2 regions of the Actinacidiphila sp. ITFR-21 genome follow, and region 1 is predicted to be linked to the other one. Evidence: riboswitches for the same ligand, from Rfam matches in the RefSeq annotation. Region 1 holds a riboswitch; the other holds the start of a gene.

Region 1 (15,015 bases):
TCATCTGGGAGTCGCGCGGACAGGCGCATCTGTTCGGTGCCCGCGGGGTGTCCGGCATCCTGAACGTGGAGATCACCCCGGAGCTGGCCGTGCGGCTGGCCGGCGCGTACGCGACCACGCTGAAGAAGGGCTCGACGGTCACCACGGCGCGAGACCACTCACGTGGTGCCCGGGCGCTCAAGCGGGCGGTGATCTCGGCGCTGCAGGCCAGTGCGATCGACGTGCGGGACCTGGAGAACGTGCCGATGCCGGTGGCACGGCAGCAGACCGCCCGGGGCAGCGCCGGCGGGATCATGATCAGGACCACGCCGGGGCGGCCGGACTCGCTGGACATCATGTTCTTCGACGAACGCGGGGCGGATCTGTCGGCGGCCGGGCAGCGCAAGCTGGACCGGGTGTTCGCGCGTCAGGAATACCGCCGGGCATTCCCCGGGGAGATCGGCGACCTGAACTTCCCGGCGACGGTGTTCGACTCGTACACGGGCGCGCTGCTGCGGGCCGTGGACACCTCGGGTATCGCCGACTCGGGGCTGAAGGTCGTGGTGGACGCCGCCAACGGCAGCGCCGGTCTGGTGCTGCCGAGCCTGCTGGGCCGGCTCGGGGTGGACGCGCTGACCGTCAACCCCGGTCTGGACGAGGCACGTCCCACGGAGACCGAGGAGGGCCGCAGGGCGGGTCTGGTACGGCTCGGGGAGATGGTGTCCTCGGCGCGTGCCGCGTTCGGCGTGCGGTTCGACCCGGTGGGCGAGCGGATGTCGCTGGTCGACGAGCGGGGCCGGATCGTCGAGGACGACCGGGCGCTGCTGGTGCTGCTCGACCTGGTGGCCGCGGAGCGGCGCAGCGGGCGGGTGGCGCTGCCGGTGACCACGACCAGGATCGGCGAGCAGGTCGCGGCGTACCACGGTACCCAGGTGACGTGGACCACGACGTCGCCGGACGACCTGACCCGAGTGGGCCGGGAGGAGGGCACGATCTTCGGCGGCGACGGGCGCGGCGGGTTCATCGTGCCGGAGTTCAGCAGCGTCTTCGACGGGTCCGCCGCGTTCGTCCGGCTGATCGGCCTGGTGGCGCGTACCCAGCTCACGCTGAGCCAGATCGACGCCCGTATCCCGCGCGCCCACGTCCTCAAGCGGGACGTGCCGACGCCGTGGGCGGTCAAGGGCTCGGTGATGCGCCGGGTGGTGGAGGAGGCCGGCGACCGGTCGGTGGACACCACCGACGGCGTGCGGGTCGTGGAGTCCGACGGGCGCTGGGTGATGGTACTGCCCGACCCGGCGGAGGCCGTCACCCACCTGTGGGCCGAGGGACCCGACGACGCCTCGGCGCAAGCCCTGCTGGACGAGTGGTCGGAGGTCGTGGAGAGCGCCGGACACTGACGCCGCGGTGCAACGACGCTCCGCGCGGGGGCCGTTCGAGTCCCCGGCTCCGGCGTGCGACGATGTGCGGCATGTCGCAGCAGCAACCCGACCGGAGCAGCCCCGTGGCCGGGGCTGCTCCTCGGCGTCCGGACGCCTCCATGTCGCTGCTCACCAACGTCATGGAGCACAGCCTGGACGACGGGTACGCCGAGGCCGCCGCCCGCCGGGGCCAGGTCGGCACCTCCCGGCTGCCCACGGCGCTCGGCGGCCGGCTGTGGCTTGCCGCGGGCTTGGTGCTCGCCGCGATCGTCGTCACGCTGGGCGCCGCCCAGGCACATCGTTCCGCGCCGACGCAGGCCGCGGAACGGCAGCGGCTGATCGACCGGATCCAGAGCGAGACCAAGAGCGCCGACCGGCTCCAGCAGGACGTCGACTCGCTGCGGGACACCGTGTCCGCCGAGCAGCAGGCGGCGCTCAGGCACCGGGGCGGGGACGCCGACGCCCTGCTGGAGCTGCTGGCCGCAGCCACGCCGGTAGAGGGGCCCGGTGTGCGGCTGGTCGTCGACGACGCCAGGGAGGCGTCCCAGGGGGACACCGGGGGCCCGCGGGAGAGCAGCGGCTTCTCCGACACCGGCCGGGTCCGTGACCGCGACATGCAGCGGGTGGTGAACGGCCTGTGGGCCTCCGGCGCCGAGGCGGTCACCGTCAACGGGCAGCGCCTCACCGCCCTGTCGGCGATCCGGGCCGCGGGTGACGCCATACTGGTCGACAACAAACCGCTGGCGCCGCCGTACACGGTGCTGGCGATCGGGGACGGGAAGCGGTTGAGCAAGGCATTCCAGGAGAGCGCGGACGGGCAGTACCTGCACGTCCTGCAGGAGAACTACGGGATCCGCGCGAGCGTCTCCGTCCAGGACAAGCTGCAACTGGCCGCCGCACCCAGCCTGATCGTGCGGTACGCCAAGCCGGCCGCCGCACAGCACGTGCCCGACGGCGCGCGGCGGGCGGCCGGCGCCGGGAACGGAAAGGGTTCGAAGTGATCGCCGTACTGGGCCTCGTCGTGGGAGTCGTGGTCGGACTCGTGGTGCGCCCTGTGGTGCCCTCCGGGGTCGAGCCCTATCTCCCGATCGCGGTGGTCGCCGCGCTCGACGCCGTCTTCGGCGGCCTGCGGGCCATGCTGGACGGGATCTTCGACGACAAGGTGTTCGTCGTCTCCTTCCTGTCCAACGTGGTCGTGGCCGCCCTCATCGTCTTCCTCGGTGACAAGCTCGGCGTCGGCTCCCAGCTGTCGACCGGTGTCGTGGTGGTGCTCGGCATCCGGATCTTCTCCAACGCGGCCGCCATCCGCCGCCACGTCTTCCGGGCGTGACGGCTGTATGAGCGAGGAGAACCACCCGCCGGAGCCGGCGGAGCACCCACCGCGGCGGCCGGCCGGGGAGCAGGACGCGGCCGGTGGCGAGGGGTCCCGGCCGACCGGTCGGCAGCGCCTGGCGGCCGGGTTGTGGCCGCCGCGCCTGTCGCGCGCCCAACTGACCGTCGCCGTGCTGCTGTTCGTACTCGGCCTGGGGCTGGCCATCCAGGTCCGCTCCACCAGTGACAACGGCGGTGCCCTGCGCGGTGCCCGGCAGGAGGATCTGGTCCGTATCCTCACCGAGTTGGACAACCGCAGCCAGCGGCTGGAGGACGAGAAACGGGGCCTGGAGAGCCAGCGCAGCGAACTGGAGACCAGCTCCGACCGGGCTGCCGAGGCGCTCAGGCAGACCCGGCAGAAGGCGCAGCAACTGGGCGTCCTGGCCGGTACCGTGCCCGCCGAGGGTCCGGGGATCACCCTGACCATCGAGGACCCGCACGGAGGCGTGGAGGCGGACTCCCTGCTCGACACGCTCCAGGAACTGCGGGCGGCGGGCGCGGAGGCGATCCAGATCAACGAGGTGCGCGTCGTCGCCGACACGTACTTCACGGATGGTACGGACGGTGTGCAGATAGACGGGCACAAGGTGTCACAGCCGTACGAGTTCGACGTCATCGGCAACCCGCAGGATCTGGAGCCGGCGCTGAACATCCCCGGCGGGGTGGTGCAGACGCTGGAGAAGGAGCAGGCCACGGCTGATGTCGTCAGGTCGCAGAAGATCGTCGTGGACGCCTTGCGGCCGTCGAAGCAGCCTGACTACGCTCGGTCATCCCAGTGAGGGTGGGGGTCGGGGCATCGGTGGGGTGCGGTGTAGGGGAAACTGTGTGTAGCGAGGGTTCGTCCTGCCCCACGGGCGGGTCTGCTTCTTTCAAGGGGAATCGCCCGTGAAGTTGTTTGGGAAGTTGTTCGGCAAGAGTGCGCGGCAGTCGGGTGACCCGGCGACGGCGCGCCACCGCGCGCCACGGCACCTGTCCGAAGAGGGACAGGGCGCCGACCGGCCGTTGTTCAGGAACGAACAGCAGGATCCCGGTGCCGACCATTCAGGTGGTCCCGGCGTGGCGTCTGTTGACCCCGCTTCCGCCGCGCGCATAGGTTTCGGGGAACCATCGGCCCCAGCGACGGGTGGAGGGTCCGGCTTGCCGGTCTGCAGCAGGTGCGGTCACACCAACGCGGAGGCGAGCCGCTTCTGCAACTACTGCGGTGCGCCGCTGCGCGGATCCGGCGGCGGCTACGAGCGGGCGTCGGAGACCACGTCGACGATCTCCATCTCCGGCCTGGAGGCGTACGAGGCGGAGGCCACCGGCCAGACCGTGATGCCGTCGCTGTCCCCGGAGGCCCAGGCCGCCGTGGACGCGCTGCCGGTCGGCTCGGCGCTGCTGGTGGTGCGGCGGGGGCCGAACTCGGGCAGCCGCTTCCTGCTGGACGGCGAGCTGACCACGGCGGGCCGGCACCCGCAGAGCGACATCTTCCTGGACGACGTGACGGTGTCCCGGCGGCATGTGGAGTTCCGGCGCGGCCAGGACGGCGGATTCACCGTTTCGGACGTAGGCAGCCTCAACGGTACGTACGTCAACAGGGAGCGGATCGACACCGTGTCGCTGGCCAACGGCGACGAGGTGCAGATCGGCAAGTACCGGCTGGTCTTCTACGCGAGCCAGCGGGGCATCTGAAACTCCCCGGGAGCGCGTCCGGGGAACCTCAGGGAAGGTGTGCATGCCGAGAACGTCGGGCGGTGCCGGAGACGGCACCGCCACCGTCGACGGGGTCCTGCTGAGCATCGGCGCGGTCCTGAGCCGGCTGCGGGAGGAGTTCCCCGAGGTGACCATCTCCAAGATCCGCTTCCTTGAGGCGGAGGGGTTGGTCGAGCCGCAGCGCACACCCTCCGGCTACCGGAAGTTCGGTCCCGCGGACGTGGAGCGGCTCGCCTACGTCCTGCGGGTGCAGCGGGACCACTATCTGCCGCTGCGGGTGATCAGGGACCACCTGGACGCCCTGGACCGCGGCGAGAAGGTCTCGCTGCCCGGCCCGGGGGAGTCCAGGGAGGCCCTGGAGGGCCCAGGGGAGCCCGGACCGCCCCCGGAGCTCAGGATCGGCCGGGCGGAGCTGCTGGCGGTCACCGGGGCCGACGAGGCCGAACTGGCGCAGTGGGAGTCCTACGGACTGGTCGAGGCCGGCGGGGACGGCGGTTACGACGCCGAGACGGTGAACATCGGACGGCTCATCGCCGATCTGGGCAGATTCGGCCTGGAACCCCGTCATCTGCGGTCCGTGAAGGCCGCCGCGGACCGGGAGGCGGGCCTGGTGGAGCAGGTGGTGGCGCCGCTGCGCAGGCACCGCAACCCCAGGACCCGCGCACACGCCGAGGCCACCGCACGGGAACTGGCCGATCTTTCCGTACGGCTGCATGCGGCGATGCTGCACTCCGCGCTGCGGATCCGGCTGCGCTGACCGGGCGATTCCAGCCGCCGGAGGCCCCCGGGAGGACATCTCGGGGCGGCGCGGCCGGGTGCCCGACTACCAAACCCGGCGAGCACGGCCTAGGGTTGCTGTGTGAACGAGCTCGACGTTGTGGGTGTCCGGGTTGAAATGCCCTCCAACCAACCGATCGTGCTCCTGCGTGAAGTGGGAGGCGACCGGTACCTGCCCATCTGGATCGGGCCGGGTGAGGCGACGGCCATCGCCTTCGCGCAGCAGGGCATGACGCCTGCGCGACCGCTGACCCACGACCTCTTCAAGGACGTGCTGGAAGCGGTCGGCCAAACCCTCACCGAGGTGCGCATCACCGACCTGCGGGAAGGTGTCTTCTACGCGGAGCTGGTGTTCGCCAGCGGGGTCGAGGTCAGTGCCCGCCCCTCCGACGCCATAGCGCTCGCGCTGCGCACCGGTACGCCGATCTACGGCAGCGACGGGGTGCTGGACGACGCCGGGATCGCGATCCCGGACGAGCAGGAGGACGAGGTCGAGAAGTTCCGCGAGTTCCTCGACCAGATCTCTCCCGAGGACTTCGGCACCAGCAACCAGTGACGCCGAACGCGATGCCCGGAGGCAAGGTTGCCCCCAAGGGGCTATTCGCGGGACCGTTCCCGCCCCATGGCCGCGTCAAACCACCCGTGGGGCGAATATCACTCGGCGTGCCGAGTGTGGCGATCGTTGACGCACCCCTGGTGACTGCCTACCGTCGGTGTGGAAAGTCCGGTGGCACGTGCGCGCGGCCACCGGATGTGCAGGAACGGAGGGCGGCGTGAGAAGCACCGGCGACGGTCTGGCGACCGGCGACCCCTATCCGCCCCGGGGCACACTGGCCCGAGCCGCTGCCGAAGCGGGCGGCGGCCCGGCGCAGGACGCGCCGGCCGAACAGATCGGCTACCGCGGCCCGACCGCGTGCGCCGCGACCGGCATCACCTACCGCCAGCTCGACTACTGGGCCCGCACCGGCCTGGTCGAGCCCAGCGTGCGGCCCGCCTACGGCTCGGGCACCCAGCGGCTCTACAGCTTCCGCGACGTCGTGGTGCTCAAGATCGTCAAACGGCTGCTGGACACCGGTGTGGCCCTGCAGAACATCCGCACGGCCGTACAGCACCTGCGGTCCGTCGGCCCCGCGGAACTGGCCAGGATGACCCTGATGAGCGACGGCGCCACCGTCTACGAGTGCACATCGCCCGACGAGGTGGTGGATCTGCTCCAGGGCGGGCAGGGCGTCTTCGGCATCGCGGTGGGCGTCGTCTGGCGGGACGTGGAGAGTGCGCTGTCCCAGATGCACGGCGAGCGGGTCGACACCGGCGAGACACTGGTCGGCCACAATCCGGCCGACGAGCTGGCCAGGCGGCGCAACCGGGCCGTCTGAGCGCCGCCGGGGCGGCGCCCCGGCCCGGTGCCGGGGGCGCCGCGCCGTACATCCGTACGGTGGATGTCGGTGGCGTGCGGCACGATCGACGGTGTGAGAAGTTCGCCGACGATCCTGCATCTGGACATGGACGCGTTCTTCGCCGCGGTGGAGCAGGCGTCCAAACCCAGCCTGCGGGGCAAGCCGGTGGTGGTCGGCGGCCTCGGGCCCCGCGGCGTGGTGTCGACCGCGTCCTACGAGGCACGGGTGCACGGCGTCCACTCCGCCATGGCCATGGCCCACGCCCGCCGGCTCTGCCCCAACGCCGCCTACCTCTACCCCCGCTTCGGCATCTACCGGCGGATCAGCGAGACCGTGATGGCGCTGCTCGCCGAGGTGTCCCCGCTGATCGAGCCGCTCAGCCTCGACGAGGCGTTCCTCGACCTGGAGGCCGCCGGGGGCGAGGAGGACCCCCGCCAGGTCGCGGTGCGGCTGCGCGCCCGCATCCGGGCCGCCACCGGCCTCACCGCCTCCGTCGGCCTCGCCGGCTCCAAACTGCTGGCCAAGATCGCCTCCGAGAAGGCCAAGCCGGACGGCCTGGTGGTGGTTGAGCCCGGCACCGAGCGCGCTTTACTCGATCCGCTGCCGGTCCGCACCCTGTGGGGCGTCGGGCCGGCCACCGCCGAGCACCTGCGCAAGGCCGGCATCGGTACCGTCGCTGAGATGGCGAAGGCCGGGGAGGCGGAACTGGTGCGGCTGCTCGGCAGGGCGCACGGCGCCTCCCTGCACGCGATGGCGGCCGGCCTGGACAACCGGCCGGTGGTCGCCGACCGGGACGTGAAGTCGATCTCCGTCGAGGACACCTTCGACACCGACCTCACCGACCGGGCCCAGGTGCGCCACCAGATCGACCGCCTCGCCGACCGCTGCGTCCAGCGGCTGCGCGGCGCGGGCCGCTCCGGCCGGACCGTCGTGGTCAAGGTTCGGCGCTACGACTTCTCCACGCTGACCCGCTCCGAGACCCTGCGGGCCCCCACCGACGACCCGGTGGTCGTACGGGAGACCGCGCGCCGGCTCATCGAGGCCGTCGACACCACCGGCGGCGTACGACTGCTCGGGGTGGGCGTCGCGGGACTGGCGGACTTCACCCAGGAGGACCTCTTCGCGCAGAGCGGGGAGAGCCGCCCGGACGGCGAGGACGCCGCCGAGCCGCCGCCCACGGCGGCGCCGGCCTCACCGGAACGGGTGAACCACTGGCTGCCGGGCCAGGACGTCACCCATGAGGAGTACGGCGCCGGCTGGGTGCAGGGCAGCGGTGTGGGGCGGGTCACGGTCCGTTTCGAGGTACCCTCCGACACCGGGCCCGGCCGGGTGCGTACCTTCGCCGTGGCGGACCCGGCGCTCGTCCACAGCGACCCGCTGCCGCTGCTCGCCCCGCAGGGTGCCCCGCGGAGTGCCGCGCAGGGTCCGCCGCAGGGCCCTGCGCGCGCCGGTACCGGTTCAGCGGCGGCCGGGTGAGGAGTCCGGGCCGTCCCCGCCGGCCGGTTCGCCGAAGTCCCGCTCCGACGGCGGCAGCCGGTCGCCCTCCGACCGCGGCACGTCCATGCCGTAGTGGTGGTAGAGCTGCAACTCCTGCTCGGGTGAAAGGTGCCGGCCCACCCCGAAGTCCGGAGCATCCCTGATCAGGGCCTTTTTGAACGGCACCCGCAACTCGTCGTCCACCAGCTCGCTCGGCTCCAGCGGTACGAACGCGTCCCGGGTGAACAGCCCGGTGCGCACCGCCGCCCACTCCGGCGCGCCCGTCGCGTCGTCGAGGTACACCTCGTCCACCGTGCCGATCTTCGCACCGTCGCGGTCGAAGGCGCGGCGGCCGATCAGGCTCCGCGGATCGATGTCGGTCTGCACGGTCCCTCCAACCAATGACGACTGCTGCTGACTACCACGAAAGGGCACATCGGTGGCGGTGTCGACTCGGGGAACCGCGTGACATGCGTCGCCTCCCCGCTCCCGGACGGCCCCGAAGAGGCGCTGGTAGGCTGGGAGACGGCTGAGCACCCCATGCGGGAGAGTCTTCCGAACACCCGAGGGCGGGCGTGACGGAGGCGCCGAAGGAGCAAATCCTCCCCGGAATCTCTCAGGCATCCGTACCGCATGGGCCAGGTCACTCTGGAAAGCGGGGCAGGTCCGGAATCCCGGGGCCGGCCCCCACCGACGGTGCAAGCCGCCCCCGCGGGGGCGGTGAAGCTCTCAGGTCCCGATGACAGAGGGGGAGGCCGCAAGGGTGCCCGCGCCGCGGCGCACCCCCGAAGGTCGCCACGACCAGGAGGGCCCTCCGCAGATGACGGACCGACGCATTCCCCTCGCCGAGCTGGAAGCCGCCGCCCCCTTCGCCCGGCGGCACATCGGCGCCGACGCCGAGGCGCAGGCCAAGATGCTCGCCCACGTGGGATACGGCTCGCTGGACGAGCTGACCGACGCCGCCGTGCCGGGCGCCATCAGGAGCGCCGGGGCACTGCGCCTGCCGGCCGCCCGCACCGAGGCCGAGGTGCTCGCGGAACTGCGCGCCCTGGCCGCCCGCAACCAGGTACTGGCCCCGATGATCGGCCTCGGCTACTACGGCACCTTCACCCCTCCGGTCATCCTGCGCAACGTGCTGGAGAATCCCGCCTGGTACACCGCCTACACCCCCTACCAGCCGGAGATCTCCCAGGGCCGGCTGGAGGCGCTGCTGAACTTCCAGACCGTCGTCGCCGACCTCACCGGGCTGCCCACATCCGGCGCCTCGCTGCTGGACGAGAGCACCGCGGCGGCCGAGGCGATGGCGCTGTCCCGCCGGGTCGGCAAGGTGAAGCAGGGCGTCTTCCTGGTCGACGCCGACACCTTCCCGCAGACCCTCGCGGTGATCAGGACCCGCGCCGAACCCACCGGCGTCGAGGTCGTCACCGCCGACCTCACCGCCGGCATTCCGGACGAGATCGCGGGCCGCGGCGTGTTCGGCGTACTGCTCCAGTACCCGGGCGCCTCGGGCGCGGTACGGGACCCGCGGCCGGTGATCGAGCGGGCCCACGAACTGGGCGCGGTCGTCACCGTCGCCGCCGACCTGCTGGCGCTCACCCTGCTGACGTCTCCCGGCGAACTGGGCGCGGACATCGCGGTCGGCACCACCCAGCGGTTTGGGGTGCCCATGGGCTTCGGCGGTCCGCACGCCGGCTACATGGCGGTCCGCGAGGGCTACGCCCGCAACCTGCCCGGCCGGCTCGTCGGCGTCTCGGTGGACGCCGACGGGAACAAGGCGTACCGGCTGGCCCTGCAGACCCGCGAGCAGCACATCCGCCGGGAGAAGGCCACCAGCAACATCTGCACCGCGCAGGTGCTGCTCGCCGTGATGGCGGGCATGTACGCCGTCTACCACGGCCCCGACGGCCTGGCCGCGATCGCCCGGCGCGTACACCGCTACGCGGTCGTCCTGGCCGCGGGCCTGCGCGCGGCCGGCGTCACCGTCGAGCACAGCGGGTACTTCGACACCCTGACCGCCCACGTTCCCGGCCGCGCCGCCCGGGTGGTGGCCGCCGCCCGCGCGGCCGGCGTCAACCTGCGCCTGGCCGACGCCGACCGGGTCGGCGTCGCCTGCGACGAGACCACCGACCGGGCCCAGCTGGCCGCGGTCCTGGCCGCCTTCGGCGCCGACGGCGCCGTCGACCTCGACGCGCTGGACGCCGCCACCGACGACGCGCTGCCCGCCGCCCTGCTGCGTACCGGGACGTACCTGACCCACCCGGTCTTCCACCGGCACCGCAGCGAGACCGCGATGCTGCGCTACCTGCGGCGGCTCGCCGACCGCGACTACGCGCTGGACCGCGGCATGATCCCGCTCGGCTCCTGCACCATGAAGCTCAACGCCACCACCGAGATGGAGCCCGTCACCTGGCCCGAGTTCGGCGCCCTGCACCCCTTCGCGCCGGCCGAGCAGGCCGCCGGCTACCTCGAACTGATCCACGGCCTGGAGGACCAGCTCGCCGAGGTCACCGGCTACGACAAGGTCAGCCTCCAGCCCAACGCCGGCTCACAGGGCGAACTGGCCGGACTGCTCGCGGTCCGCGCCTACCACCGGGCGGCCGGCGACACCGGCCGTACCGTCTGCCTGATCCCCTCGTCCGCGCACGGCACCAACGCGGCCAGCGCGGTGATGGCCGGCCTGCAGGTCGTCGTGGTCAGGACCGGGGAGAACGGCGACGTCGACGTGGACGACCTGCGGGCCAAGATCGAGCAGCACCGCGACCGGCTCGCCGTCCTGATGGTCACCTACCCGTCCACCCACGGTGTCTTCGAGGACAACATCACCGACATCTGCGCGGCCGTGCACGACGCCGGCGGCCAGGTGTACGTGGACGGCGCCAACCTCAACGCGCTGGTGGGCCTGGCCAGGCCCGGCCGGTTCGGCGCGGACGTCTCGCACCTGAACCTGCACAAGACGTTCTGCATCCCGCACGGCGGCGGCGGCCCCGGTGTCGGCCCGGTCGCGGTCCGCGAGCACCTGGCGCCGTACCTGCCGAACCACCCGCTGCAGCCGGCCGCGGGTCCGGCCACGGGCGTCGGCCCGGTGTCGGCCGCGCCCTGGGGCTCGGCGGGCATCCTGCCGATCTCCTGGACGTACGTGCGGCTGATGGGCGCCGAGGGCCTCAAGCGCGCCACCCAGGCGGCCGTGCTCAGCGCCAACTACGTCGCCAAGCGCCTCGGACCGCACTACCCGGTGCTCTACACCGGGCCCGGCGGCCTGGTCGCCCACGAGTGCGTCATCGACCTGCGCCCGCTGACCAAGGAGACCGGTGTCAGCGTCGACGACGTCGCCAAGCGGCTGATCGACTACGGCTTCCACGCGCCGACCATGTCCTTCCCGGTGGCCGGTACCCTGATGATCGAGCCCACCGAGAGCGAGGACCTCGCCGAGCTGGACCGCTTCTGCGCGGCGATGATCGCCATCCGCGGCGAGATCGACCGGGTCGGCGCCGGCGAGTGGCCCGCGGACGACAACCCGCTGCGCGGCGCGCCGCACACCGCCGCGACGCTCGGCGGCGCGTGGCAGCACCTCTACAGCCGCGAGGAAGCCGTCTTCCCGGCCGGCGTGTCGGCCGCGGACAAGTACTGGCCGCCGGTCCGCCGGATCGACGGGGCCTTCGGTGACCGGAACCTGGTGTGCTCCTGCCCGCCGGTGGAGTCCTACGCCCACTGAGCCGGCGGGCCGGGCGGGCCCGTCGTCCCTACCTGCCCCGGTACACGCACCGGCCCGTGCACGCCCTGGGCACGGACGAACGGTGAGAGCCGGTCCCGCCGCTTGCGGTGGGGCCGGCTCGGTCGCGGGGTGGTGGGTCGTGGGTGGGTCGTGGGGCGGTGGGTCGTGGGTGGGTCGCGGTCAGGCCGCGGTGCTGATCCGGCCGCCGGCCAGCGGGCGGTGCGGGGCGATGATCTGCCCGTCGGGCAGCAGCTCGCCGGTGTCCTCGAAGAGCACCACCCCGTTGCAGAGCAGGCTCCAGCCCTGCTCCGGGTGGTGGGCCACGGTGCAGGCGGCCTCACGGTCGGCGCACTCTGCGGTCGGGCACTGCGGCTGGTGGTTGCACATGGCAGGTGTCTTTCGCTGCGGGAAATGGGTCGTGCGGGCGGTCGCGTCTGCCGCCTGGTCCATGTCCGTCCCCCCGTTCATGGTGCGGCCGGTCCCAGTGTTGCTCCACCGACCCCGATCCGCAGCTGTTTCGCGCAGGCTGTCCTCGAAGGTGGAGGACGCGTCACCCGGGCGGGCGGTTGCCGTCACGATGTGTTCACGACGGTACCCGCCGGTACGACGGAGGCGGCCGGCCGGTACGACAGCGGTGCCCTCCCGGCCGTGGCGGCGGGGAGGGCACCGTGGGGGGCGGGGATCCGCTCTTCAGGCGGGCGACCCCAGCAGCGGCGGCGACAGCCGCCTGCTCAGCGCCGGCGCCAGCTCCACCAGCCGGTGCACCCGGTGCGCGGCGATCCCGGGCGGCGCCGGGGCCAGCGGGATCAGCAGGTCCGACGGGTCGGGCTGAGCGGTGGCCGCGTCGGTCCGCGGACGGCAGTGCAGCCACAGCGCCAGCATGTACAGGCTGGGCACCGACAGCAGATGCGGCTGGTACGTGGTTGGCAGCGTCTCCGCCTGGCGCAGCGCCCGTTCGGTGGAGGCCAGGTAGGGACCTTCGGAGAAGCGCGAGAAGACCCAGCCGTCGGGGGTCGCCACGGTTTCGCCCGCGGCGACCACTCCGGCGCCCGCCCTGATGTGGAACCGCCAGCCGGTCAGCCGCGCGTGAGGCAGGCCGCCGGGTACCGGGGCAGGTTCGAACACGTGGACAGGTAGCGGGTGTTCGGCGTCCAGTGGCCCTTCGGCAGTGCGCAGCGCCGGGGTCCGGATCTCCAGGACCGCCGCTGGCGAACTGAGCGCGGCCAGGACGCTCAACAGGGCGGGAGCGGGTGCTGGGGGGACAAGCAGCGGCATGATGTCGCCTCTCACTGGGAGACAAACAGTGGAGCGTGGGCGGGGGCGGACGGCGCTGTCGATGCAGGGCGAACTCCTGCTCGGGCACGTCCGGGGAGGGCGGAAGCCTTGCCTTGTGCGCGGAGTTTATACGACGCTTGTTCGCTCCATGTTTCATCTAGTCGCTGCCGGTATTACGCGCAAGACGAGAATTCGCCTTCTTCCGCGGGGGGCGCCGACGGCATTTCCGCAGGGTATGGGGGCGGTGACCGGATATCCGGACCCCCTACGGACGGCCGGAACCCACCGGTCCCATTCACCGGGTTTTTACAAAGGCACCCGGCCGTGGAATGTGCCGCTGGGACGTGCGCTCATCACGCCGTAGCCCAAGCCTAGCGCGCCGAACGGGTCGAGTGTGGCGTAATCGATCATTTGGGTGGGCATCCTTGGGGGAGGGCCGCGCCGGAGCCATGCGAGGAAGGGACGCTTCCATGGGCGAGAAGGTCGAAGCCGGTACGTTCGGCCTGGCAGACCGCAGGCTGTACCGGCACAAGCTCCAGCAGTGCCTGCTGGGGCTGGAGCGGCTGCTGGACGAGAAGCGGTTCGACCGGCCGCGCAATCTGATGGGGCTGGAGATCGAACTGAATCTCGCGGATTCCGCAGGTCTGCCCCGCATGATGAACGAAGCGGTACTGGAGCGCATCGCCAGCCGTGATTTCCAGACCGAACTGGCTCAGTTCAATATCGAAGTGAACATCGCGCCGCATCCGCTTTCCGGGCGGGTGCTCGACCGGCTCGCCGAGGAACTGCGCACCGGTCTCGGCTACGCCGACCGGATGGCGTCCGAAGTCGGTGCACGCATCGTCATGGTGGGAATTCTGCCCACCTTGGAGGCACAGGACCTGGTGTCGGCCAACCTGTCCGGTGACGACCGCTTCCTCCTGCTGAACGACCAGATCCTGGCGATGCGCGGGGAGGACATCACGCTCGACATCCAGGGCGTGGAGCATCTCGTATACACCTCGGCGACCATCGCCCTGGAGGCCGCCTGCACCTCCACCCAGATGCATCTGCAGGTCACCCCGGGCCGTTTCCCCGCCGTGTGGAACGCCGCGCAGGCGGTGTCCGGGCCGCAGGTCGCCGTGGGCGCCAACTCGCCGTTCCTGTTCGGCCGGGAGCTGTGGCGCGAGACCCGCCCGATGCTGTTCCAGCAGGCCACCGACACCCGCCCGCGGGAACTGCGGGCCCAGGGCGTACGGCCGCTGAGCTGGTTCGGCGAGCGCTGGATCGACTCGGCCGCCGACCTGTTCGCCGAGAACGTACGGTACTTCCCCGCGCTGCTGCCGATCTGCGACGACGAGGACCCGCTGCGGGTACTGGACGAGGGGGGAGTGCCCCGGCTGCGGGAGCTGACGCTGCACAACGGCACCATCTACCGCTGGAACCGCCCGGTGTACGACGTGGTGGACGGTGTGCCGCACCTGCGGGTGGAGAACCGGGTGATGCCCGCCGGGCCCACCGTCGCCGACGTTCTGGCCAACACCGCCTTCTACTACGGGCTGGTCCGGGCGCTGGCCGACGCGCCGCGCCCGGTGTGGCAGCGTATGCCGTTCGAGGTGGCCGCCGCCAACTTCGACGCGTCCTGCCGGTACGGGATCGACGCCACCCTGCACTGGCCGCGTGGCCGCAGCGGGGCGCTCGCCGAGGTCCCGGCGGCCGGGCTGGTCCTGGACGAGCTGCTGCCGCTGGCCGCCGCCGGGCTCGACGGCTGGGGCATCGACCCGGCGGACCGCGACCACTACCTCGGCATCGTCGAACAGCGCTGCCTGCGCCGCACCAACGGCGCGGAATGGCAGTCGGCAGTCTTCCACCGGATGCTGGAGCGCGGGCTGGACCGGCGGCCCGCCCTCGCCGCCATGACCCAGCGCTACCGGGAGTT
Region 2 (15,015 bases), 1.5 Mb from region 1:
CCGCGGTCCGGTCCGGTCCGCGCCGGCGGGCGGCGCGGGCCCGTGCACCGGGCGCCCGCGACCGGGCGCCGTCGGAGCCGGCCGCCACGGAGCCGCGCGCGCGTACACCCGACCGGCACCCGGTCGTACGGAGGCGGGCCGCGTATTCGCCCTGACGGGTGATCCTGCGCGCCGCTCCGCGGATGCGCCCCATCCGCGCGGCCCACTGCGACGAACGTGTCGCGGAGTGCCCGTCGCAAGAGCGGGCGCGCGGAGAGATGGGGCGTGATGGGCGTAGAGCGCATCGACACCCGACTGCTGGAAGAGCTGACCGAGCAGTCACAGGACCTGAACAGCGACGCCGTGCGGATCACCACCGAGGCGCTGAGCGACTTCACCGAGGCCGCACCGCCGACCGGACGCCGCTGGTTGCGGCGCGGCGGCACGGTGGCCGGCGTCGCCGGGGCCGCGGCGCTGCTGACGCAGCTGCGGGCGACCGCGGCCACGTCGAGTGACGACATCATGGCGCTGCAGACCGCCGCGTCGATCGAGAACCTGGCGATCAGCGTCTACCGGACGGCGGCCGGACTGCCGTTCATCAAGGACGGCAACAAGACGGTGGCGGCGTTCATCGCCCGGACCACCACCCAGCACCAGGCGCACGCCAAGGCGTTCAACGCGGCGGCGACCCAGGCCGGCGGCGCCGCGCAGAACGGCCCGGACCCGAAGTACGCCGCCGCCGTCCGGCAGGCGCTGCCGTCGATCAAGACCCCCGCGGACGTGGTCAAGCTGGCCGTCACGCTGGAGGACGTGGCCGCGCAGACGTACACCAGGAACGTCGGCCGGGTCGGCAACGCCGAACTGCGCAAGCTGTTCGCGTCCGTGGCACCCGTCGAGGCACAGCACCGGGCCACGCTGCTGGCCGTGCAGGCGCTGCTCGCCGGGAACGCGGCCGAACTGATCGCCATCCCGACCGACGTGGCGAAGCTGCCCGCCGCGGCCGGCGGCGTCGGATTCCCCGACGCCTTCTACCCGACCAAGGCCGCGTCGCCGGTCTCCGAGGGGGCCGTGAAGTGACCACCACGCGCGACGGCTGGGAACTGCCGATCAGCGAGGCGCAACTGACCCGCCTCACCGCCGACATGGAGACCGCCCACCGCGAGACGCTGCCGGTGCTGCGGGCCCGCGCGGTCGACCTCGGCGCAAAGATCCGGGACCGGGCGACCGACGCCCCCCGCGACCCGGGGCGCCGCCGCTTCCTGCTCGGCGCCGGCGGCGCGGCGGCCGCCCTCGCGCTGGCCGCCTGCTCCGGCACCGACAAGGACTCCGGCCCGTCCGCCACCAGGAGCGCCGCGGGCGCGCCGCCCGCGTCGGCCTCGGGGACGTACACCGGCGACCTGAAGGTCGTCGCCCTCGCCACAGCCCTGGAGAACCAGGCGGTCGGCGCCTACCAGGCCGCGCTGGCCGCCGCCAAGGCCGGCCGGCTCGGCACCGTGCCGCCGGCCGTCGCGACCTTCGTGACCACCGCGATGGCCCAGCACGCCGACCACGCCAAGGCGTGGAACGCGGTGCTGACCGGCGCGGGGAAGCCCGCCATCACCGGGGTGCCGCTGTCCAACCAGCCCGCCACCACGGCCGCGCTCGGCAAGGCCCGCAGCGTCGGCGACGTCGCCGGGCTCGCCCTGCAACTGGAGGACCAGGCCGCGCAGACGTACCTCTTCGCCACCTACCACGTCACCAGCCCGGCGGGGATCGAGACCGCCGCCACCATCGCCCCCGTCGAGGCGATGCACGCGGCGATCCTCAACTTCGTCCTGGGCCGGTACCCGGTGCCGGACGACTTCCTGCCCACCGACAAGGCCGCCGACCCGGCGCTCCTGACGGTCTGACCCCTGCCCGCTGTCCCGCTGTCCCGCTGTCCCCCGCGGGGGCGGTCCGCCCCACCCGGCGCGCCGCCCCCGCCCCACCCCGAAAGGCCGGCGATGACCGACACCCGCCGCCGCCTGGCCGGCCGCCGCCTGGCCGGCCTCGCCCTGGCCGGCACGCTGCTCGCGCTGACCGGCTGCTCCGACTCGGGCAGCGGCGGGTCGGGCGGCACCGCCGCGTCGCCCTCCGCGTCCGCGGCGCGGACCGGCGGCGGCTCCCGCATCGTGATCAAGGACTTCGCCTTCAGCCCGGCCGCGCTCACCGTGTCCCCCGGCGCCACCGTCACGGTCCTCAACCAGGACTCCACCGCCCACACCGTCACCGCCGACACCGGCAAGTCCTTCGACACCGGCACCATCGCGCCCGGCCGGTCGGCGACGTTCACCGCCCCGGAGAAGTCCGGGAGCTTGGCCTACATCTGCACCATCCACCCGTTCATGAAGGGCACTCTCACGGTCGGCTGACCGGCGCGCCCCGCCTCTCCCGCACCCCCACCCGAAGGAACCCCGCATGGCGAACGCCGGGCACCGTCCGTCCGCAGGCCGGGTCGTCCACATCCTCGCCCGGCTGCTCGCAGCCGCCGGCCTGGCCGTGGACGCCGCGATCCACGCGAGCCTCGCCGACCAGTACGACGCGGTGACCGCGACCTTCGGCGAGGGCGACCTCTTCCGGGCCGAGGCGGCCCTCGCCTGCCTGGCCGCCCTCCTCGTCCTGGTCTGGCACCGGTTCCCCGCCGACGCGTTCGCCTGGCTCGTCGCGGCCGGCGGCCTCGCCCTGCTGATGATCTACCGCTACATCGACGTCGGCGCCCACGGTCCGTTCTCCGACATGTACGAGCCGATCTGGACCACGGACAAGAAGATCACCGTGGTCGCCCAGACCGTCACCATCGTCGCGGCCACCTACCTGATGGTGACCGACCGCAGCAGAAGAGGGGCGCGGGTCGTCTGAACCGCCCCCGGCGGTTCCCGTCGGCCTGATCCGGGTCGGGGTCCGATCCGGTTCCGGTTCGGGCGCGGGTCCGAATCGGGTGCGGTTCCGATCCGGGTCCGGCCGTGAAGCCGGGCCGGGGCCGGTACTTCGGCCTGAGCCGGGATCCGGGCCCGGGATCCGAGCCCGGTTCCGCATCCCGCCCCGAAACTCGCCCCGGACCCCGCCCCTGACCCCGACCGAACCGACCCGAAGCCGCTCCCGGTGCCCGCGCCCCAACGCGCCGATGTCCTCGCATGGGTAGTGACCGCTTACTTCGCTTTGTGGGACAATAATGTCCCCGGCGGCCGGGGGTGACCGGTCGGAGTCCCCTCAATGACGGACACCGGTATTGCGCAGCCGTATGCCTCCCCTTACCGCCCCTTGCATGATGTGCGGGCCATCCGCGGTCTGCTGGACGCGACTCGGCTGGCTGGAAAGGGCCTACCGCACCGTCGGCCACCGACGCCGACGTGACCTGCGGCGAAACATTCCCGGAACGCGGGTCCGCGGGTGCTTTCATATGGTTCGGGTCGGCTCGGCCGGGCTACCGGACCCTACAACTCGCGTTGTTCGTAGGGCATTTGCTTCACCTGCACAGGAACGCACATTTATGCTGGCCCGCGTCCGGTTCCGTCAGCGCGGCCTATCAGAACGGATCGACCATGACCAGCGCCGACGGCGCCGTACTCGCAACGCGGAATTACCTGGCGGCGCGGGGGTGGCATATCCCCCCGCGCTGAGCGGATTCGTCCGTGCCCGGGTCGCCAGGAAATGCGCGGAATCGCGCTCCTTTTCCCTGCCGGCCTTTGTGGGCCCGGTGGTCCCCGCGACGCCGTCGTGCGAGGAGACCTGCCCGACCGCCCGCCGCCGGACGCGGCGGCGCCCAGCTGACTCCCGCCCCGATCCCTCACTCAGGAAGCCGGAGATGACCTCAACAGCCAGCGCTCCCGTGCAGCAGCCCCCCAAGCTCACCTCTATAACCGGCCTGCGCTTCGTCGCGGCGTTCGCCGTGTTCCTCTTCCACCTCGGGCTCATGCAGCTTTTCAGCGACCACTGGCTGACCGGCAGCTACCTGCACGCGGTCAGCAAGGCCGGCTGGGTCGGCGTCTCCTTCTTCTTCACCCTGAGCGGCTTCATCCTCACCTGGTCCGCTCGGGCGGACGACACCCCCGCGCGCTTCTGGCGCCGCCGGCTGTTCAAGATCTTCCCGAACCACGTGGTGACGTACATCCTGGCCATGGTGCTCTTCGCAAGCTCGGCGACCGGATTCGGCACCGCCGTCCTCAACCTCTTCCTGCTCCAGGCATGGGACCCCTCGCAGTCCGTCTTCTTCAGCGTCAACAACCCCAGCTGGTCGCTCGGCTGCGAGCTCCTCTTCTACCTGCTGTTCCCGCTGCTGCACCGCGCGCTGCAGCGGGTCCGGCCGAACCTGCTGTGGTGGGCGGCCGGCGTCCTCGTGGCCGCCGTCATGGTGCTGCCCGCGATCGCCGACGCGCTGCTGCCGTACGGCCCGGTCTTCGTGGCCGGCGACCGGCCCATGTCCTCGTACGTGTTCTGGCTGGTCTACGTCATGCCGGTGACCCGGCTGCTGGACTTCGTGCTCGGCATCCTGCTGGCCCGCATCGTCCTGACCGGCCGCTGGCCGAACATCCCGCTGACGCCGCTGCTCGTCCTCTTCGCCGGCGCCTACTACCTGGCGCTGCACCTGCCGTCCGCCTACGGGCTGGTGGCCGCGACGGTCATCCCGCTCTCCCTGATCATCCCGGCGGCGGCCTCGCTCGACACCCTCAACAAGCGGACCTTCCTGCGCAACCGTGTGTGGCAGTGGCTCGGTGAGATCTCCTTCGCCTTCTACCTGTTGCAGTGGCCGGTCCTCTACTACGGCCGCAAGCTGGTGGGGATGACCCACCAGGTGAGCACCCCGGCCGGCATCGGCATCATGGTGCTCTGGCTGGCGATCAGCCTGGTGCTGGCGTCGCTGCTCTACGCGTTCGTGGAACGGCCCGTGATGCGGCGGTGGTCGGTCTCCCCCCGCTACCGCGCGCAGCGGGAGAAGGTGGCCGACCCGACCGACGAGGTGCTCACCGGCCGTGAGGTCGCGGCGGGCAGCGAGTCGTAGCCGCCCGGGCGGTCCGCCGCCCGTACGACGGCCCCACCGGCCGTCAACCCCCTCCGGGGCCCGGATTCTTCGGTCCGGGCCCCGGAACCGCGCGTCCCCCCGCGCGGGCGCGACCTGCCGGGCCGTACGGGCCTGACCCGTCCGCACGTGTCCTGACGTCCGCGGGCCGCCGCCCCGCCGCCCCGCCGCCCCGCCGCCCCGCCGCCCCGCCGCCCCGCCGCCCCGCCGCCCCGCCGCCCCGCCGCCCCGCCGCGCGGCTGGACGGCGCGGCGCTAGCGCTGCGGGCAGACCACCAGGTGGAAGGCCGGGTCGGTGGCCACCGGCGCCGCGCAGTCGTACCGGGCCCGTATCGCCGCCGACACCTCGGGCGCGACCTGGCCGAGCGGGAACCACCACTGGTCCAGTACGGCGTACTCCGCGGTCGGATCGCTGACGCAGCGCAGGTTCTCCCGGTAGCTGGCCTGGCCGGTGATGGTCCGGTCGTACCGGGTGCGCTGGAGGAAGTCGGGGGTGGGGTAGCGGCAGTGCGTCGGGTTCCCCAGCAGGTAGCCGACGTCACCGAAGGCCAGATAGGTCACCGGGGTGTCCGCCCCGATCCGGTCCCGTACCCCGTCGAGCCAGTGCCCCAGGTCCTGCCGGTCCTGGACGCGGGTGAGGGCGGTGTAGGCGGAGTGCCGGGTGTCGTACGAGTACGGCGTCGTCGGCCACACGGGGATCGCCAGCGCCAGGACGGTGGCGACGGTGGCGGCATACGGCCGCGGTGTCCGCGGGGTCTGCGTGGGGTGCGCTGTCTCCGTCGCCGGTGTCGCCGGTGTCGCCGGTGTCGCGGGTGTCGCGGGTGTCGCGTGCGCCGCACGGAAGGCCGCGGCGAGCGCGACGGCGGCCACGACCGACACCAGCGCGAAGGCGGGCGCCGCGTGGGCGCTCCGCCAGGCGGGCGACCGCCCGGCGAGCAGCGGGACGGCCGCGCCCAGCAGCAGAGCAGCGCCCACCGTCCAGCGGTGCGGATACCGGGCCAGGGCCAGACCCCACAGGGCCGCGGCGAGCACGGGCAGCGCGGCGAGGTGGTACTGGAACCACTGCCCCTGGACGACCAGTGCGGTCAGCACGCCGGCCACCCCCGCCGCGGTGAGCAGCGGCCAGGCCCAGCGGGTCCGGCGGGTACCCGCGCCGCGGGCGAGCAGCACGACAGCGGCCGGCAGCAGCCCCACCAGGGGGTTCATCAGCGCCTCGGTGCCGACCGTGTCGACGAGGTGCCCCAGGTCGGCGGCGCGGAAGCCGTTCTGCAGCGGGCCGTCCGGGTTGAGCGCCGACAACTCGTTGAACCACCGCCACTCCCGCGGCTGGACCGCGATCGCGAGCACGAAGCCGGCCGGGACGGCGACCACCGCCGCGGCGGCCGTCCACCGGCCGCGCCGCCGGTCCAGGGCGATCAGCGCACCCAGCGGCAGCAGCGCGGTGGGCGCGGTGGTGTACTTCACCAGCACGACCAGCGCTATCAGGACGCCAGCCACCGGGACCGCGTACCGCAGCCGGCGCAGGCCGGTCGCAGCGGCCAGTCCGGCCACGGCCAGCCAGACCGCGACCCACTCCGGCTGCAGGAAGTCCCACGCCGGGGCGAAGAGCAGGGCGAGCCCGACGGCCGCGGCGACCGCGCCGGCCTCGCGCCGCGGCAGGTACCGGGCGAGTCCGGCACGCAGCCACCAGGCGACGGCCGCCGTCAGGACGACGACCAGCAGCCGTATCCACGCCTCGCGCACCGCGACCGGACCGGCGCTGAGGTGGTCGAGACCGGACAGCAACCACCGGTACGCCAGCGGCCGGTGGACGAAGGTCCCCGACGCCGGGATGCCGCCGCGCCCCGCCGCCCGCATCCCGCCCAGGCAGTACCGCACATCGTGGTTGAGCCCGCTCCAGCACATCACGCCGATCACGGCGAGCAGGACCGCGACGGCAAGGACGCGGGCGGCGGGCGGTGTTACGGGATCCGGGGCGGCCGGCGCGGCCTGCGGGGGCGCGCCGAGTTCCGTGAGGTGGTTCACGGCGGCCGATGTTACGGGCATCCGCGTGGCGCTACTCACCAAAGGGGAATGTTCCTCAGGATCCCGTCCGGGGCACTCGTAGCTCCGCCTGCCCCGGACTCCCGGACGCCCGGCCGATCCCCGCAACCGCGGGTGCCGCGCCCGCGCCGGGTCCCCCGCCCCCGGACGCCCGGCCGGACCGGGTCCACGGGGCGCTCCGGGATCTGGGCCGCCCATGCCCCGGCGCGGCACCCCCCGGTCCACGCGTGCGGGATGCAGCTGATGTCGGCGATCTGGTTCCACCCTCCCGCAGCGATGACCCCGGGCCTCCCGGCCGCGCCGTCGAACTCGGCGGCGGTTGGCACGGCGGCACGGCGGCACGGCGGCACCGAGCTGGTCGCAGAGCGCACCGCCGGCGGTCGTGGCGATGAGGTCGGGCACGTCATCGCAGGTGAGGCCCTTCGCGGACAGCGACAGCACCATCTCGTCCACACCCGTCAGCCGACGCTGCCGCTTGCGCACGATGTGCGGCTCGAAGGTGCCGGCCACGTCCCTCGGCACCTTGACCTCGACCGGTCCGACATCCGTCAGCACGGTCTTGGACCGGGTGCCGTTGCGGCAGCTGCCGCTGTTCTTCCCCGCCTGATCGTGCGTGTCGTAGCCGAGGTGGTCGGTGATCTCGCCCTCCAGGGCGGACTCCAGCACCCGCTTGGCCAGCTGCTGCAGCAGCCCGCCCGCACCGGTCAGCTGCATGCCCTCGCTCCGGGCCCGGTCGACCAGCATCGCGATCAACTGCTCGTCCGACGTTGCCACCCCGACCGGCTCAGCCACCGACTCGTCCTCGATCGTCATTTCACTCACTCGACGTCTCCATGATCAACAGATCCGCCGTTTATCAGACACTCCCGCGAGTGGCAGCAGACCGGTCCCGACGTATCGCCGGTACGAGATGACGAGGGTTGTGTCCGCGCTGCGTCGCTGACCGGCCGCGTCGTGGTGACCGGAACGGCGACCGGGATGGTCGGTGTGAAGGTCTGCCGGGACATCAGCCGTGCCGTGCGGTGTCCGACGGTGCCTGCGGTTCGAGGCGCGGACGGTGGGTGGTGGGTGGTGGTGGGTCAGCACTCGATGACGTTGACGGCGAGGCCGCCGCGGGCGGTCTCCTTGTATTTGGTCTTCATGTCGGCGCCGGTCTCCTTCATGGTTGTGATGACCTGGTCGAGGGAGACGTGGTGGTGGCCGTTGCCGAGCATGGCCATGCGGGCGGCGGTGACGGCTTTGACGGCGGCCATGCCGTTGCGTTCGATGCAGGGGATCTGGACGAGGCCGCCGACGGGGTCGCAGGTGAGGCCGAGGTTGTGTTCCATGCCGATCTCGGCGGCGTTCTCGACCTGTTCCGGGGTGCCGCCGAGGATCTCGGCGAGGCCGCCGGCGGCCATCGAGCAGGCGGAGCCGACCTCGCCCTGGCAGCCGACCTCGGCGCCGGAGATGGAGGCGTTCTCCTTGAAGAGCATGCCGATCGCACCGGCGGCCAGCAGGTAGCGGACGACGGCGTCGTCCTGGTCGGACTGCGGCAGGTGCGGGTCGGCGACGAAGTCGAGGTAGTGGTGGAGGACGGCCGGGATGATGCCGGCGGCGCCGTTGGTGGGGGCGGTGACCACGCGTCCGCCGGCGGCGTTCTCCTCGTTGACGGCCATCGCGTAGAGGGTGATCCACTCCATGGCGTGCACGGCCGGGTCGCCCTCGGCGCGCAGTCGGCGGGCTGACCGGGCGGCGCGGCGGCGGACCTTGAGGCCGCCGGGCAGGATGCCCTCGCGGGACATCCCGCGCCCCACGCACTCCCGCATGACCTGCCAGATCTCCAGCAGCCCGGCCCGGATCTCGGCCTCCGTACGCCACGCCTTCTCGTTCTCCAGCATCAGCGCGGAGATGGACAGGCCGGTGTCACGGGACAGCCGCAGCAGCTCGTCGCCGGTGCGGAAGGCGTAGCGCAGCACGGTGTCGTCGAGCTTGATCCGGTCCTGGCCGACCGCGTCCTCGTCGACCACGAAGCCGCCGCCCACCGAGTAGTACGTCTTCTCCAGCAGCGCGGTGCCCGACGCGTCGTACGCGCCGATGGTCATGCCGTTGGCGTGGTACGGCAGCGAGCGCCGCCGGTGCAGGACGAGGTCGGTGTCGGGGTCGAAGTCGACGCCGTGGGCGCCGAGGAGGTCCAGCCGCTTGGTGGTGCCGATCGCGGCCACCTCGTCGTCGGCGGTCTCGACGTCGACCGTACGGGGGCAGTGGCCGGACAGGCCCAGCAGGACGGCCTTCGGGGTGCCGTGGCCGTGGCCGGTCGCGCCGAGTGAGCCGAACAGTTCCGCGCGGACGGCGGTGGTGTGGGCCAGCAGGCCCTCGTTCTTCAGCCGGTGGGCGAAGATGCCGGCGGCGCGCATCGGGCCGACGGTGTGGGAGCTGGACGGGCCGATGCCGATCGAGAAGAGGTCGAAGACGGATATTGCCATGGGGTGCGGCTCCTGACGTGGTGCGCCGTGCGGCGCCCGGCCGGTTGTGCGCTGCCCTTGCGGGCGGCGGTGCTGGTGCCGCCGGCGGCGACCTGTCGGGGTGCGGATGCCGGCCGGCGGCCGGTGGCGCGGGTCCTGGTGCGGTTCCGGCGGCCCCTGCCCCTTCCGGCCGGTGGCGACGTGCGGCCTTGTTGTGGCCGGTCGCGCGGTTCCCCGCATTCCTGAGGGGGGCACCGCTGCCCGCAACGGCACCGGGGCCGGGCCCCCGTCAGGCGGGGCGGCGGCGTGGAGGGGCATGGTCAGGGGTAGAGCGGGTGGCGCCGGGTCAGGGACGTGACCCGGGCACGGAGGGACGCCGCGTCGTAGGCCGGCCGCAAGGCCCCCGCGAGGATGTCGGCGACCTCGCGGAAGTCGTCCGGCCCGAAGCCGCGCGTGGCGAGCGCGGGTGTGCCGACGCGGATGCCCGAGGTGGTCATCGGGGGGCGGGGGTCGTTGGGGACGGCGTTGCGGTTGACGGTGACGCCGACCTCGTGCAGGCGGTCCTCGGCCTGCCGGCCGTCCAGCTCGGAGTCGCGCAGGTCCACCAGGACCAGGTGGACGTCGGTGCCGCCGGACAGCACCGAGATGCCCAGCTCCGCCAGGTCGGGCCGCACCAGGCGGTCGGCGATGATCCTCGCGCCGTCGAGGGTACGCCGCTGGCGGTCCTTGAACTCCTCCGTCGCCGCCGCCTTGAAGGCCACCGCCTTGGCCGCGATGACGTGCTCCAGCGGGCCGCCCTGCTGACCGGGGAAGACCGCGGAGTCGATCTTCTTCGCCAGCCCGGCGGTGGAGAGGATCACCCCGCCGCGCGGGCCGCCGAGGGTCTTGTGGGTCGTGGTGGTGACCACGTCCGCGTACGGCACCGGCGAGGGGTGCAGCCCGGCCGCGACCAGCCCGGCGAAGTGCGCCATGTCGACCATCAGATAGGCGCCGACCTCGTCGGCGATCCGCCGGAACCCGGCGAAGTCCAGCTGCCGCGGGTACGCCGACCAGCCCGCGATGATCAGCCGCGGGCGGTGCTCCTTCGCCAGCCGCTCGACCTCCGCCATGTCGACCAGGCCGGTCCGGTCGTCCACGTGGTAGGCGGTGACCCGGTACAGCCTGCCGGAGAAGTTGATCCGCATACCGTGGGTCAGATGGCCGCCGTGCGCCAGGTCCAGGCCGAGGACGGTGTCGCCCGGCTCGATCAGCGCGAACATGGCCGCCGCGTTCGCCTGCGCGCCCGAGTGCGGCTGCACGTTTGCCGCCTCGGCGCCGAACAGCTCCTTCACCCGGTCGACGGCGAGCCGCTCGATCACGTCGACGTGCTCGCAGCCGCCGTAGTAGCGGCGGCCGGGGTAGCCCTCGGCGTACTTGTTGGTCAGGACCGAGCCCTGGGCTTCGAGGACCGCCACCGGAGCGAAGTTCTCCGAGGCGATCATCTCCAGGGTGGACTGCTGGCGGAGCAGCTCGGCGTCGATCGCGGCGGCGACGTCAGGGTCGAACTCGTGCAGGGACTGGTTCAGCAGGGACATGGGAACTTCCTGGTCGGGAGGGGCGGACAGCGGTGGCGCGCGGCTCAGCCGGCGCTGAACGCGTCGTAGTCGGCGGCCGACAGCAGGTCCGCCGCCTCCTCCGACACCCTCACCTTGAACAGCCAGCCGCCCTCGAACGGCGCGGAGTTGACCAGGGACGGGTCGTCGACCACGTCCTGGTTGGCCTCGGTGACCTCACCGGACACCGGCGAGTACAGGTCGCTGACCGACTTGGTGGACTCCAGCTCGCCGCAGGTCTCACCGGCCGTGACGGTCGAGCCGACCTCGGGGAGCTGGACGAAGACCACGTCGCCGAGCGCGTCGGCGGCGTGTGAGGTGATCCCCACGGTGGCGACCCCGTCGGCGGGGGCGGAGAGCCACTCGTGCTCCTTGCTGTAACGCAGCTGCTCAGGGTTGATGCTCATGGCGGAATTCTCCCGGATGGGTCGGAGCGCCCGCACAGGGGACGCGCTGGACGGAGGACGGTACGGAACGGGTCCGCGGCGGACCGCGGGCCGGAGCACCCGGCCGCGGCGGCGCCTGGGGCCGGGTGCGCAAAGCCTAGGGAACGGAAGGGGAACGGAAGCGGAAGCGGGTGGAAGGGCGACGCCGCGGCGGGAGCGGGAGCGGAGGCCGAGGGGAAGCGAGCACGGGTGCGGGACGCCGCAGGGCCGCGGCCCGGCAGGCCGCAGCCGTCGCTCGGCGGGAGCGTCGCCCTCGCTCAGCGGGAGCGCTTGTAGAACGGCAGCGCCACGACCCCGTGCGGCTCCCGCACCCCGCGGATGTCCACCGCGACCCCCGCCGAGCCCGGCGCCGCGTACGCCGCGTCCACGTACGCCATCGCGATCGGGACCCCGAGGGTGGGGGAGGGCGCCCCGGAGGTGACCTCGCCGATGACCGCGCCGGCCGCGTCCGTCACCGGGTAGCCCGCCCGCGGCACCCGGCGGCCCTCGGCGACCAGCCCGACCAGCTTGCGCGGCGGTGCGGCGGCGGCCCGCCCGGCGGCGGCGGTCAGTGCCCGCCGGCCCACGAAGTCCCCGGGTTTGCCGAACGCCACCACCCGGCCCAGCCCCGCGTCGAAGGGCGTGACGGCGGCGCTCAGCTCGTGCCCGTACAGCGGCATCCCGGCCTCCAGCCGCAGCGTGTCCCGGCAGGACAGCCCGCAGGGTACGAGCCCGGCCGCCGCCCCCGCCCCGCTCAGCGCCCGCCACAGCCGCTCGGCGTCGGCCGGCGCCACGAACAGCTCGAAGCCGTCCTCGCCGGTGTAGCCGGTCCTGGCGATCAGCGCGTCCACCCCGGCGACCGTGCCGGGCAGCCCGGCGTAGTACTTGAGGTGGTCCAGGTCGGCGTCGGTGACCGACTTCAGGATGCCGGGCGCCTCCGGGCCCTGGACGGCGAGCAGGGCGTACGCGTCCCGGTCGTCGCGGACCCGCGCCTCGAACCCGGTCGCCCGCTCGGTCACCGCGTCCAGCACGGTCTGCGCGTTGGAGGCGTTGGCGACGATCAGGTACGTGTCGTCGGCCGTCCGGTAGACGATCAGGTCGTCCAGGATGCCGCCGCCCGGCGCGCAGATCATGGTGTACCGGGCCCGGCCGACCGCCAGCGCGGACAGGTGGCCGACCAGGGCGTGGTCCAGGGCCCGGCCCGCCTGCGGCCCGGTGACGGTGATCTCACCCATGTGCGAGAGGTCGAAGAGGCCGGCGCGGGTGCGTACCGCCTGGTGCTCCTCGCGCTCGCTGGCGTACCGCAGCGGCATGTCCCAGCCCGCGAAGTCGGTCATGGTGGCGCCGAGGGCGCGGTGCAGCGCGTCCAGCGCGGTGCGGCGGGTCGCGGGCACCGGTACGGGCGTGGACACGGGCACGGAAACGGGCGCGGCCTGCGGGTCGCGGGGTTCGCTCATCGGAAAGTGCTCCCAGACGGATCGACGGACGGACGTGGCCAAGCGGGAACCTGGCCTCCCCATCTGTCATCGGAACCTGAGAGGTTCACCGTGACCCGCGAGGGGGCACGGCTTGCACCGTGGGTGGGACCGGCCCCGTACCGCGCAGCGCGGCAGCGGCCCGTCCGCTTTTCAGATCTGCCTCGGTCGCGCGGTATCTGTGCCTGAGAGATTCAAGGGAGGACTTGCTCCTTCGGCGCCCGCCCCGACCGGGGGCGGAACTCTCCCGCGCGGCCTCCAACGGCCGTTATGCAAGGTGTCCGGCCCATCATCGCATGCCCGCGGGCCCGGCAGCCGCTAGGGTTTCCGGGCAGCAGGACAGTGGCACATGGGCGGACAAGGGTGGACATGGAGAATCCGGCACCGTACATATGGCCGGCCAACGAGCTGGAAGAGGTGCTCGCCGCGAGCCTGGGCGACCCCTCGGCGACGCCCCGGCTGATGGAGGTGCTCAGCCGGTCCCGGGTGTGGGTGCCACTGCCCAACGGCGGCCACCAGGGCGCCCCGGGCTTCGACCTGCCCACCATGGAACTGGAGGGCGCGCCCTACGTGCCGGTGTTCAGCTCCGAGCAGCAGTTCCGGCAGGCCGCCGACGGCATGTCCTGCACGATCGCGCCGGTGCACGAGTTCGCCCGCGGGCTGCCCCCGCTGGTGGGCATCGCGGTGAACCCGGGCGGGGCCGTGGGAGTGCCGGTGCCGCCGGCCGCCGTGGCGGGGCTGTGCCGTCCGGAGGGCGGCGGGCCCGGCGCCCCGCGGCCCGGCGCCCGGGTGCGGCTGTGGCAGCCGGCTCCGCACGAGGAGCCGGTGGACTTCCTGGCCGCGGCGGCGGCCGAGTTCGCGGTGAGCCCGGTGGTGCTCAGCGCCCGCCGGGCGCTGGCCTCGGTGGAGGAGAAGGCGCCCGAGCTGTTCGTCGGGGTGGAGCTGGACCGCTGGCAGGAGGCGGACCGGGCCGCCGCGATGGACGCCGTCGGCCGGGCACTGGGCGCGGTGCCGCTGCCCTGGCAGGTCCAGCTGATCCTGCTCGACGTGGCCCAGGACCCGGTGAGCGACTGGATGCTGGAGCAGGTCGGGCCGTTCTTCGTCCGGGACTGACCGCGCGACCAGCGGGTATCCGCGGAGCGTCGCGGAGTGTCGCCGGCCGACTACGTATATGCCGCGTATACGCCGACTTTAGCCGGTGCGGGTTGAGTCGGTCAGCGTTCCACCGGGAACACTCGACCTGATTTGATGGCAGGCAGCGCACGGATGTGCGCCGGACGGACCGAACAGGCCGACCGGACCGGGCAGCCGGGCACGGTCGGCGGACAGCACACAGAACCGAACAGCGCAAAGAGCGGACAACCGACCAAGGGGAAGGGGCGGTCCCACGTGATCGCGGGCGCGCAAGGCGGCGCGGCGGCGGCCGGCCATATGGAGCAGATGCTGCTCCAGGTGGCCCCCGGCCGGTTCGACGCTTACGAGAACCTGCTCGGATCGCTGGCCGCCGGCCAGGTGTGGATGCTGCTGTGGCGGGGTTCGACCGGCTCGGCGGACGCCCAGTACGGCAGCATGGAGATCGGCGGCCACGGCTACGCGCCCTGCTGCACCTCGCCCCGCGAACTGGCCGCCAGTGGCTGGACCCGCGAGCACGAGGTGGTCTCCGGGCGGGACATCGCGCTCACCCTCTACCCCGACCGCTGCGGCCTGTGGCTCAACCCGCACGCGGCCGACGGCGGCGTCGGCGTGCCCTGGCCGGACCTGAGACGGATCGCCGTCGGCCTGGACCTGCTGCCGGCCGGACCGCTCCAGATCGGCGAACCCTCCCTGCAGATCCCGCAGTTCTACGCCCTGCTGGCCCAGGCCGCCCACCGCACCCCGGCGGTCCGCTCGCTGCGCCGGGCCTGGGTCCAGCCGGCCCTCGGCGAGCCGTACCTCGCGGTCGGCGTCGAGGTGTACGACTCCTCGCCGCAGGCGGTCGAGTCGGTCCGGCTGATGATGCGGCAGGCCGTGTCCGGCGTCCCGG

Evidence for each region. A riboswitch is a leader RNA that binds a small molecule or an ion and turns the genes downstream of it on or off. The one in region 1 is predicted to bind glycine.
Region 2: it holds a riboswitch for glycine, as region 1 does, so the genes downstream of both, gcvT (glycine cleavage system aminomethyltransferase GcvT) here and gcvP (aminomethyl-transferring glycine dehydrogenase) in region 1, are expected to answer to the same signal.

What each region holds. Positions count from the first base shown of each region.
Region 1 covers NZ_CP134605.1:6,685,756-6,700,770, forward strand. Annotated here, with positions in the region: gene RLT57_RS29865 (mannose-1-phosphate guanyltransferase) at 1-1,376, shown strand, start outside; gene RLT57_RS29870 (DUF881 domain-containing protein) at 1,439-2,398, shown strand; gene RLT57_RS29875 (small basic family protein) at 2,395-2,727, shown strand; gene RLT57_RS29880 (DUF881 domain-containing protein) at 2,735-3,547, shown strand; gene RLT57_RS29885 (FHA domain-containing protein) at 3,906-4,439, shown strand; gene ftsR (transcriptional regulator FtsR) at 4,483-5,217, shown strand; gene RLT57_RS29895 (bifunctional nuclease family protein) at 5,320-5,793, shown strand; gene RLT57_RS29900 (MerR family transcriptional regulator) at 6,011-6,613, shown strand; gene RLT57_RS29905 (DNA polymerase IV) at 6,707-8,110, shown strand; gene RLT57_RS29910 (PRC-barrel domain-containing protein) at 8,093-8,497, opposite strand; glycine riboswitch at 8,644-8,752, shown strand; glycine riboswitch at 8,754-8,863, shown strand; gene gcvP (aminomethyl-transferring glycine dehydrogenase) at 8,931-11,822, shown strand; gene RLT57_RS29920 (DUF5999 family protein) at 12,003-12,209, opposite strand; gene RLT57_RS29925 (hypothetical protein) at 12,513-13,097, opposite strand; gene RLT57_RS29930 (glutamate--cysteine ligase) at 13,568-15,015, shown strand, end outside.
Region 2 covers NZ_CP134605.1:5,209,109-5,224,123, forward strand. Annotated here, with positions in the region: gene RLT57_RS23410 (ferritin-like domain-containing protein) at 268-1,056, shown strand; gene RLT57_RS23415 (ferritin-like domain-containing protein) at 1,053-1,868, shown strand; gene RLT57_RS23420 (cupredoxin domain-containing protein) at 1,962-2,369, shown strand; gene RLT57_RS23425 (hypothetical protein) at 2,416-2,856, shown strand; gene RLT57_RS23430 (acyltransferase family protein) at 3,803-4,996, shown strand; partial or broken gene RLT57_RS33465 (transposase) at 7,420-7,800, opposite strand; gene RLT57_RS23440 (L-serine ammonia-lyase) at 8,136-9,521, opposite strand; gene glyA (serine hydroxymethyltransferase) at 9,821-11,074, opposite strand; gene gcvH (glycine cleavage system protein GcvH) at 11,119-11,499, opposite strand; gene gcvT (glycine cleavage system aminomethyltransferase GcvT) at 11,796-12,974, opposite strand; glycine riboswitch at 13,156-13,252, opposite strand; gene RLT57_RS23460 (enhanced serine sensitivity protein SseB) at 13,362-14,105, shown strand; gene RLT57_RS23465 (enhanced serine sensitivity protein SseB C-terminal domain-containing protein) at 14,382-15,015, shown strand, end outside.